DNA from 2 places in the Methylobacterium sp. WL64 genome. Region 2 is predicted to be linked to the other one. Evidence: predicted binding sites of a transcription regulator. Region 2 holds the regulator's gene; the other holds the start of a gene.
The links. The regulator PhoB, encoded in region 2, activates phosphate uptake and scavenging genes when phosphate is short. The targets are predictions, from matches to a motif close to TGTCATNNANCTGTCAT.
Positions count from the first base shown of each region.

Region 1 (4,043 bases), on a different contig from region 2:
CTGCGGCACGAGGCCGTCGCCGCCGATGACGGCCCGGCCCGGCAGGCCCGGCAGGGCGTCCCGGCCATCGACCAGGACCGGCGCCGCGACCCCGAGGCGCGCCACCGCCCGCGCCATGGCGTCGAGGGTTGCGGCGCGGATGTTGATGCGGTCGATCAGGGCCCGGGAGCCCGCCGCCACGGCGACCCGGGCATGGGTCCGGATCAGCGGCGCCAGATGCGCGCGAACCGGTTCGGGCACGCGCTTGCTGTCGTCGAGGGCTGCCAGCATGGCCGGTGGGATCGCCGCGGGGTCGAACCAGACCGCCGCCACCACCACGGGGCCGCACAGCGCGCCGCGCCCGACCTCGTCACAGCCGATCACCGCGGGGTAATCCGCGGCCCGGGCCGGATCGAACGGTGGGGTGAGGGCGGGTTGTGTTCGTTTCGCGGGCGGCTGTTTCTGAACGGGCATGATGGCGCCGTCCTGCCATCTGGCGCCGCCGCCGTCACGGCTCAGGCGGCGTTCCGGGTGCCCCGCTCGCCGCCATGCGCCTCGATGATGTTGCCGAAGAACTGGTCGGCGCTGACGTCCCAGCCGCGGCGCAGCGCCTCCTGCCTGCACTCGGCCCGGGACAGGCGCAGCGCCGCGAGGGCCGCGGCACGCAGGTCCTGGTCCAGGATGCCGACCCGGGTCCCGCTCAGCACGTCGTTGGGGCCGGGCACCGGGAAGGCCGCGATCGGCAGGCCGCTGGCCATCGCTTCCAGCAGCACGATGCCGAACGTGTCGGTGAGGCTCGGGAACACGAAGGTGTTGCAGGCGGCGTAGACGGACGCGAGCGCTGCCCCGGTCCGGGTGCCGAGGAAGCGCGCCTCCGGGGCCAGGGCCTGCAGGCGCGCCCGGTCCGGCCCGTCCCCGACCACGACCTTCGTGCCGGGCAGGTCGAGGCTCAGGAAGGCCGCGAGGTTCTTCTCCACGGCAAGCCGGCCGACATACAGGAACAGCGGGCGGGGCAGGCCGGCGAGGTCCGCCGGCGGCGGCTCGCCGGGGGCGGCCGGCCGGAACCGCTTGGTGTCGACCCCGCGGGTCCAGCGCATCAGCTGGGAGAAGCCTCTCGCCTCCAGTTCCGCCTGCAGAGAGACGGTGCTGACCATGGTCCCGCGGGCCGCCCCGTGGAAGCGGCGCAGATAAGCGTAGGACCACGCCTCCGGCACCGGGAGGCGGGCGGCGAGGTATTCCGGAAACCGGGTGTGATAGCTCGTGGTGAACGGCAGGCCGTTGGCCAGGCAGTGCCGCCGGGCCGCGAAGCCGATGGGTCCCTCGGTGGCGATGTGGACGTGGCTCGGGCGTTCGGCCGCCCAGCGCTCCGCCACCCGGTCCCGCCCGGCCAAGGCAAGGCGGATCTCCGGGTAGCCCGGCAGGGGCAGGGAGCGGAAATCGGCCACCGAGAGCAGGGCCGTCTCGAAGCCGTGTTCGGGCGCCCGGCGGACCATCTGCTCCAGGGAGCGGACCACGCCGTTGACCTGCGGATGCCAGGCGTCGCTGGCGATGAGGAGCTTCACGCGTGGGGTCCTCACGCCACCGCGCGCCGGCCGTCCACCGGCCGCGGCGCAGCTTCGGTCTCGCGGGCCCGCAGGATGCTGGGATAATGCAGCACCTCGATCCGGCCGTCGTAATGCTCGATCAGGCCGGTGCAGGATTCGACCCAGTCGCCGGTGTTCAGGTAGCGCAGGTCGCCAATCGCCCGGTCGGCGGCGTGGTGGATGTGCCCGCAGATCACCCCGTTCGCGCCCTGGCGGCGTGCCTCCTCGGCCAGGATGGTCTCGAACCGGCCAATGAAGCTGACGGCGTTCTTCACCCGCAGCTTCGCCCAGGCCGACAGCGACCAATAGGACAGGCCGGCCCGCCGCCGGATCCGGTTGATCACGGTGTTGAGAGTCAGCGCCAGGGTGTAGGCGCCGTCGCCCAGATGGGCGAGCCAGGGCGAGTGCCGCACCACCATGTCGAACTGGTCGCCGTGGATGACCAGGTAGCGCCGCCCGTCGGCCGCCTCGTGGATCGCGGTCTCGGCGATCTCGATGCCGCCGAAATTCGTGCCCACGTAGTCCCGCAGGAACTCGTCGTGGTTGCCCGGCAGGTAGACGATCCTGGTGCCCTTGCGGACCTTGCGCAGAAGCTTCTGGACGACGTCGTTGTGCGCCTGCGGCCAGTACCAGCCGGAGCGCAGCTGCCAGCCGTCCACGATGTCCCCGACCAGGTAGACCGTGTCGGCGTCGTAATCCCTCAGGAACGACAGAAGGAGGCCGGCCTGGCAGCCGCGCGTCCCGAGATGCAGGTCGGACAGGAACAGCGTCCGGACCCGGACCGGCATCTCCTCATCCTCGGCCACGTCACCCTCCCGGCGGTCGAACGGTGCCGGGATCCAGAGCGCGATCACGTCTCAGTTTGATGACGCGGTACTGAATCGCTGTGGGGTGCCTTGGTGCGCCGCAACGGAAGTTCTCAAGTTCCGATAGCTGACGTTGCGATGCACAAAAAATTTTTTTACCGAGATCCCGAAGTTTTTCCGGTTTTGCTTCCCAGCTTCGCCGCCTCATAATACCAGACGACCGGTGGATCGGCGTGAGCCGGGCCGGACGCGTATAGGAAGGCGGCGAGGGCGGCCAGGGTGCCTTGAGACGAGGCGCCGTAGACCGGGACGGCATTTCGGAGGCGACCGGCGCGGGGGCGCGCCGCGACGCGAGCGGCAAGACGCCGCCTGCCGCTCCGCTGAGCCCCCCGATCCACGGATGACACGGATGGCGTTCGGGGGAGTTGCGGCCCGTGCCGCGCCCGCCGGCACCGCGTGCAGGAAGCTCGAGAAGGCCGCCGAAGGCGCCGAGAACGTTTGAACAAACCAGCGCGGGTCCGCCCGCGCGCAACAGAGTTTTTGGAGGAAACACCATGGCCGCAACCCGGCGCCCCGGTCGCAACCATCTCTTCATCCCGGGCCCCACGAACATCCCGGATCGCGTCCTGCGCGCGATGCACGTGCCGTCCGAGGATCACCGCTCGCCGAGCTTTCCCGAGCTGGTGAAGCCGCTGCTGCAGGATTCCAAGATGGTGTTCGGCTCGACCGCCGGAACCGTCATCCTGTTCCCGTCCTCGGGCACCGGCATCTGGGAATCGGCGCTGTCCAATACCCTGTGCCGCGGCGACAAGGTGCTCACCTCCCGCTACGGCCAGTTCAGCCACCTCTGGGTCGACATGGCCCAGCGCCTCGGCCTCGACGTGATCGTCCAGGACGAGGACTGGGGCGCCGGCGCTGATCCGCAGAAGATCGGGGAGGCCCTGCGCGCCGACAAGGATCACGCCATCAAGGCCGTGATGGTGGTCCACAACGAGACCGCAACGGGCGTCACCAGCGATATCGGCGCGGTGCGCAAGGCGATCGACGCCGCCGGCCACCCGGCGCTGCTGTTCGTGGACGGCATTTCGTCGATCGGCTCGCTGCCGTTCAAGATGGACGAATGGGGCGTCGACTGCGCCATCGCGGGCTCGCAGAAGGGCTTCATGCTCCCGGCCGGCCTCGGCCTGATCTGCATCAGCCCGAAGGCGCTTAAGATCGCCGAGGGCGGCACCGGCCGGAACGACCGGCTCGGCCACGCCTACTTCGCCTGGAAGGACCAGCTGGCCGCCAACGCCACCGGCTACTTCCCCTACACCCCCGTCCTGCCGCTGCTCTACGGCCTGCGCGAGGCCCTGGCGATCGTGAAGGAGGAGGGGCTGGAGAACGTCTACCACCGCCATCACGTGCTCGCCGAGGCGACTCGTCAGGCGGTGGCGGCATGGGGCCTCAAGACCTGCGCCAAGGAGCCGAAGTGGAACTCCGACACGGTCACGGCGATCGTGGTCCCGGAGGGCGCCGACGCCGCCAAGGTGATCAGCCACGCCTACGAGCGCTACAACCTCTCGCTGGGTGCCGGCCTGTCGAAAGTCGCCGGCAAGGTGTTCCGTATCGGCCACCTGGGCGACCTGAACGAGCTGTCGCTGCTGGGTGCCATCGCGGGCGCCGAGATGGCCAT
Region 1 is NZ_VRVA01000054.1:2,881-6,923, forward strand. It holds gene FV242_RS20055 (ribonuclease HII) at 1-453, opposite strand, end outside; gene FV242_RS20060 (glycosyltransferase family 1 protein) at 495-1,541, opposite strand; gene FV242_RS20065 (UDP-2,3-diacylglucosamine diphosphatase) at 1,553-2,368, opposite strand; gene FV242_RS20070 (aminotransferase class V-fold PLP-dependent enzyme) at 2,923-4,043, shown strand, end outside.
Region 1: the regulator PhoB is predicted to act here: its motif matches at 2,417-2,433, upstream of FV242_RS20065 (UDP-2,3-diacylglucosamine diphosphatase).

Region 2 (4,043 bases):
CGCGACGCTGATGAACTACGGCTACGAGGGCGAGGTCACCCTGCTCGTGCCGGTCACGCCGCCGCCGAGCCTCGACCCGGCCGATCCGGTGCGGATCCAGGCCAAGCTGACCTACCTGGTCTGCGAGACCGAATGCGTCCCGGGCTCCGCCGACCTCGCCTTGACCCTGCCGGTGGGCGAGCCCCGGCCAGATGCCGGGCAGGCTGCCCTGTTCGAGCGGGCTCGCACCGCATTGCCCGCCCCTGCGCTCTGGCCGCTGCAACTCTCGAGTCAGGGCGACACGCTGCAACTCGACTTCGCCGCGGCCGGCCTAAAGCCCGAGTCTATCAAGGCCGCATCGTTCTTCCCCTATTCCGAGACCGCCATCGACAACGCCGCCGTCCAGGTGATGCGCGTCGATGCATCCGGCCTGCACCTCACCCTCGCGCGGAGCACCCCGACGGACCCGGCACCGGCCGCCCTGCCGGGCGTGCTCACCGTGGAGGAGACGACCGGCGCCGAAACGCATCGCCTGGCCTTCGCGTACGGGGACGAGCCGGTTGCACCGGTCCCAGTGGCTGCACCCGAGGCTTCCGCCGCAGCCCAACCGGTCGCCCCGGCCTTCGACGCGCTGACCCTGGCGACCGCGGCGGGCCTGGCCTTTCTGGGCGGGCTGATCCTCAACCTGATGCCCTGCGTTTTTCCCGTCCTGTCGATTAAGGTGCTCGGCCTCGTCCGGCATGCCGGCGAGAGCGCGGCGCGCGTGCGCCTGCACGGCCTCGCCTACACGGCTGGGGTGATGGCAAGCTTCCTAGGCCTTGCAGGCTTGCTGCTCGCCCTCAAGGGCGGCGGGGCCGCGATCGGCTGGGGCTTCCAGCTGCAATCGCCGGCCGTGGTGGCCGGGCTCGCCTATCTGCTGCTCGCCATGGGCCTGAGCCTGTCGGGGGTTGTCCATGTCGGCGGTCGGCTCACCGCCATCGGCGACGGGCTCGCCCGGCGCTCGGGTCTCAGCGGCTCATTCTTTACGGGCGTTCTCGCGACCCTGGTGGCAACCCCCTGCACGGCACCGTTCATGGGCTCGGCCGTGGGCTTCGCGCTGACCCAGAGCGCCGGAGTCGCGCTCGCGGTGTTCGCCAGCCTGGGCTTGGGCCTCGCCCTGCCCTTCCTGGCGCTGACCCTGTGGCCGCCGGCGCTGCGGGCGCTGCCGCGGCCGGGCGCCTGGATGGAAACCCTGAAGCAGGTTCTGGCTTTCCCGGTCTACGCAACGGTGGCGTGGTTGATCTGGGTCCTGGCCCAGCAGGTCGGCCCGCAGGGGCTTCTGGTGGGGCTGATCGGCCTCGTGCTGGTGGGCTTCGCGGCCTGGGCCTGGGAGCACGGGCGCGTCGCCGCTTCGCGGGTCGGACCCGTCGTCCAGGGCGTCGCGCTGCTGACGGTCGTCGCCGTCGGGGCACTGACCCTGACCCTCGATCGCGACCGGGCCGTGCCCGTCGCCCAGGCCGCCGCAGAGGGCGTCGAGCCCTTCACGCAGGCGCGTCTCGACGCCTTGGTGAACGCGCGGCGGCCGGTCTTCGTGAACATGACCGCCGCTTGGTGCATCACATGCGCGGTCAACGAGACGACCTCGCTGTCCACGAAGGTCGTGCGGGCCGCCATGAAGGATCGGGGTGTGACCTACCTGAAGGGCGACTGGACCAACCAGAACCCCGAGATCACCCGCCTGCTGGAGGCGCATGGGCGCAGCGGCGTCCCGCTGTACCTGCTCTACACGGGCACTGGGGAGGCACAGGTGCTGCCGCAGATCCTCACCGAGGGAACGGTGCTGGCGGCCTTGAAGGCGGTACCGGCCGCCCCCGGTAAGAGCGCAGCGCTGGCACGCTGACCGAGGAGGCAGGCGCGCCGTTCCGCCCCGACGGGCTGGAGGTCTTCAGGCTTCGAGGGAAAACGTCTCGTCGAAGGCGTATCCCGAGCCCCGCACGGTGCGGATCGGGTCGGCCTGCCGGGGGGCGTTGAGCGCCTTACGCAGCCGCCCGACATGCACGTCCACGGTGCGCTCGTCGATGTAGACGTCGTGGCCCCAGACCCCGTCGAGGAGCTGTTCACGGGAAAAAACCCGGCCTGGCGCCAGCATCAGGAATTCGAGCAGCCTGAATTCGGTTGGTCCGAGATGGAGTTCCTCGCCGGCGCGCCGGACCCGGTGGCCGGAGCGGTCGAGCTCGATGTCGCCTGCCGCCAGACGGTCGGCGACGTGGGCCGGCTTGGCCCGGCGCAGCAGCGCCCGAACGCGAGCCAGCAGTTCCGGCACCGAAAACGGCTTGACGATGTAGTCGTCGGCGCCGGTTCCGAGCCCGCGGACCCGGTCGCCTTCCTCGCCGCGCGCGGTGAGCATGATCACCGGCAGACGCTCGGTCTCGCGCCGGGCCCGGATGCGGCGGCACAACTCGATGCCCGAGAGGCCGGGCAGCATCCAGTCGAGCAGGACCAGATCGGGCGTGCGCTCGGCCAGGAGCAGTTCGGCGTCGTCACCGCGACTGGCCGAATCCACCAGGAATCCTTCGGCCTCCAGGTTGTAGCGCAGCAGGGTAGTCAGCGCCTCCTCGTCCTCAACGATCAGGACTTGCATGCTCACGTTCGATAACCTGTTCCGAATTCGGCACGCATCGAATCAACCGCGCCGGAGGGCCCGGACGCGCCGATGGTGCGGCAGGGGCCGCGATTCCTCAACCCACGCGCACTCCCACCGGGGCTTTGTCCCGCAGGTGGGAGTGCGCGCTGCGGAGGAACCGCGAACCGCATGTCACGGGGCCGTGGCGGCAGGCCCGACCGTCGCGTAGTTCGACGCGTCGTTCTTCGGCCGCTCGCCCGCCAGCGTCTCACCGGTGGCGAGGTAATGGATCGTCTCGGCGATATTGGTGGTGTGGTCGCCGATGCGTTCGACGTTCTTCGCGCAGAAGAGCAGATGCGTGCAGAACGAGATGTTGCGCGGATCCTCCATCATGTAGGTGAGGAGCTCGCGGAACAGCGAATTGTACAGGGCATCGATCTCGCCATCCCGCTCCCAGACATCGTAGGCCGCCTTGATGTCGCGGCTGGCATAGGCGTCGAGGATATCCTTGAGCTGAGCTTCCGCGAGGTCGCTCATGTGACGCACGCCGAGCACGATCTTCTGCGCAGGCGCCTGATCGGAGATCGCGACGACCCGCTTGGCGACGTTCTTGGCGAGGTCGCCGATCCGCTCCAGATCGCCGGACACGCGGATTGCCGAGATGGTCTCGCGCAGGTCGATCGCCAGCGGCTGACGCCGGGCGATGAGCAGCACTGCCCGCTCTTCGATGTCACGCTGGAGCGCATCGAGGCGCTTGTCGGCGAGGATCACCGCCTGGGCGAGCGTATCGTCCCGGCGGACGAGGGCATCGGTCGCCTCGGCGGCCATCTTCTCGGCGACGCCGCCCATCTCGGAAATCGAGCGACGCAGGTCATCCAGGTCGGTGTCGTAGGAACTGACGATATGGCCGGGCATGGTGGATCCTTCGATGGCGTCCCGCAAACCTTGATCCGCGAGGTCTGGCGGAAACCCGCCGCTGCGATCACGGATACCGTTGTACGTTTCCCGGTACCCAGTCCCTTGGATAGTTCACGTCATGATGCGAAGCGGAGCGGCTTTCGGTACGCGACAAAAACAACCGGAATAGGCCGATGTTCCCAGATCAACGCAACATGCCTCGGAGTAGCGCCCGGTCGAATTCCGGTCGGGCGCGGCTCCGCGTCTTGAGATCGACGCGCAAACATGTGCCGATTCGGTCATCAACTCTTCCGCGAAACTTCCGCGATTGGCTTAACCGAACCGCCCGGTGATGTAATCCTGGGTCCGCTGCTCCACAGGGTTCATGAACATGCGGTTGGTGGGGCCGAACTCGATCAATTCACCCAGGTACATGAAGGCGGTGAACTGCGAGATGCGGGCAGCCTGCTGCATGTTGTGCGTGACGATCACGATGGTGAACTCATCGCGCAGCTGCTCGATCAATTCCTCGATGCGGCCCGTGGAGATCGGGTCGAGCGCCGAG
Region 2 is NZ_VRVA01000006.1:36,675-40,717, reverse strand. It holds gene FV242_RS05035 (protein-disulfide reductase DsbD) at 1-1,858, shown strand, start outside; gene phoB (phosphate regulon transcriptional regulator PhoB) at 1,904-2,599, opposite strand; gene phoU (phosphate signaling complex protein PhoU) at 2,774-3,496, opposite strand; gene pstB (phosphate ABC transporter ATP-binding protein PstB) at 3,812-4,043, opposite strand, start outside.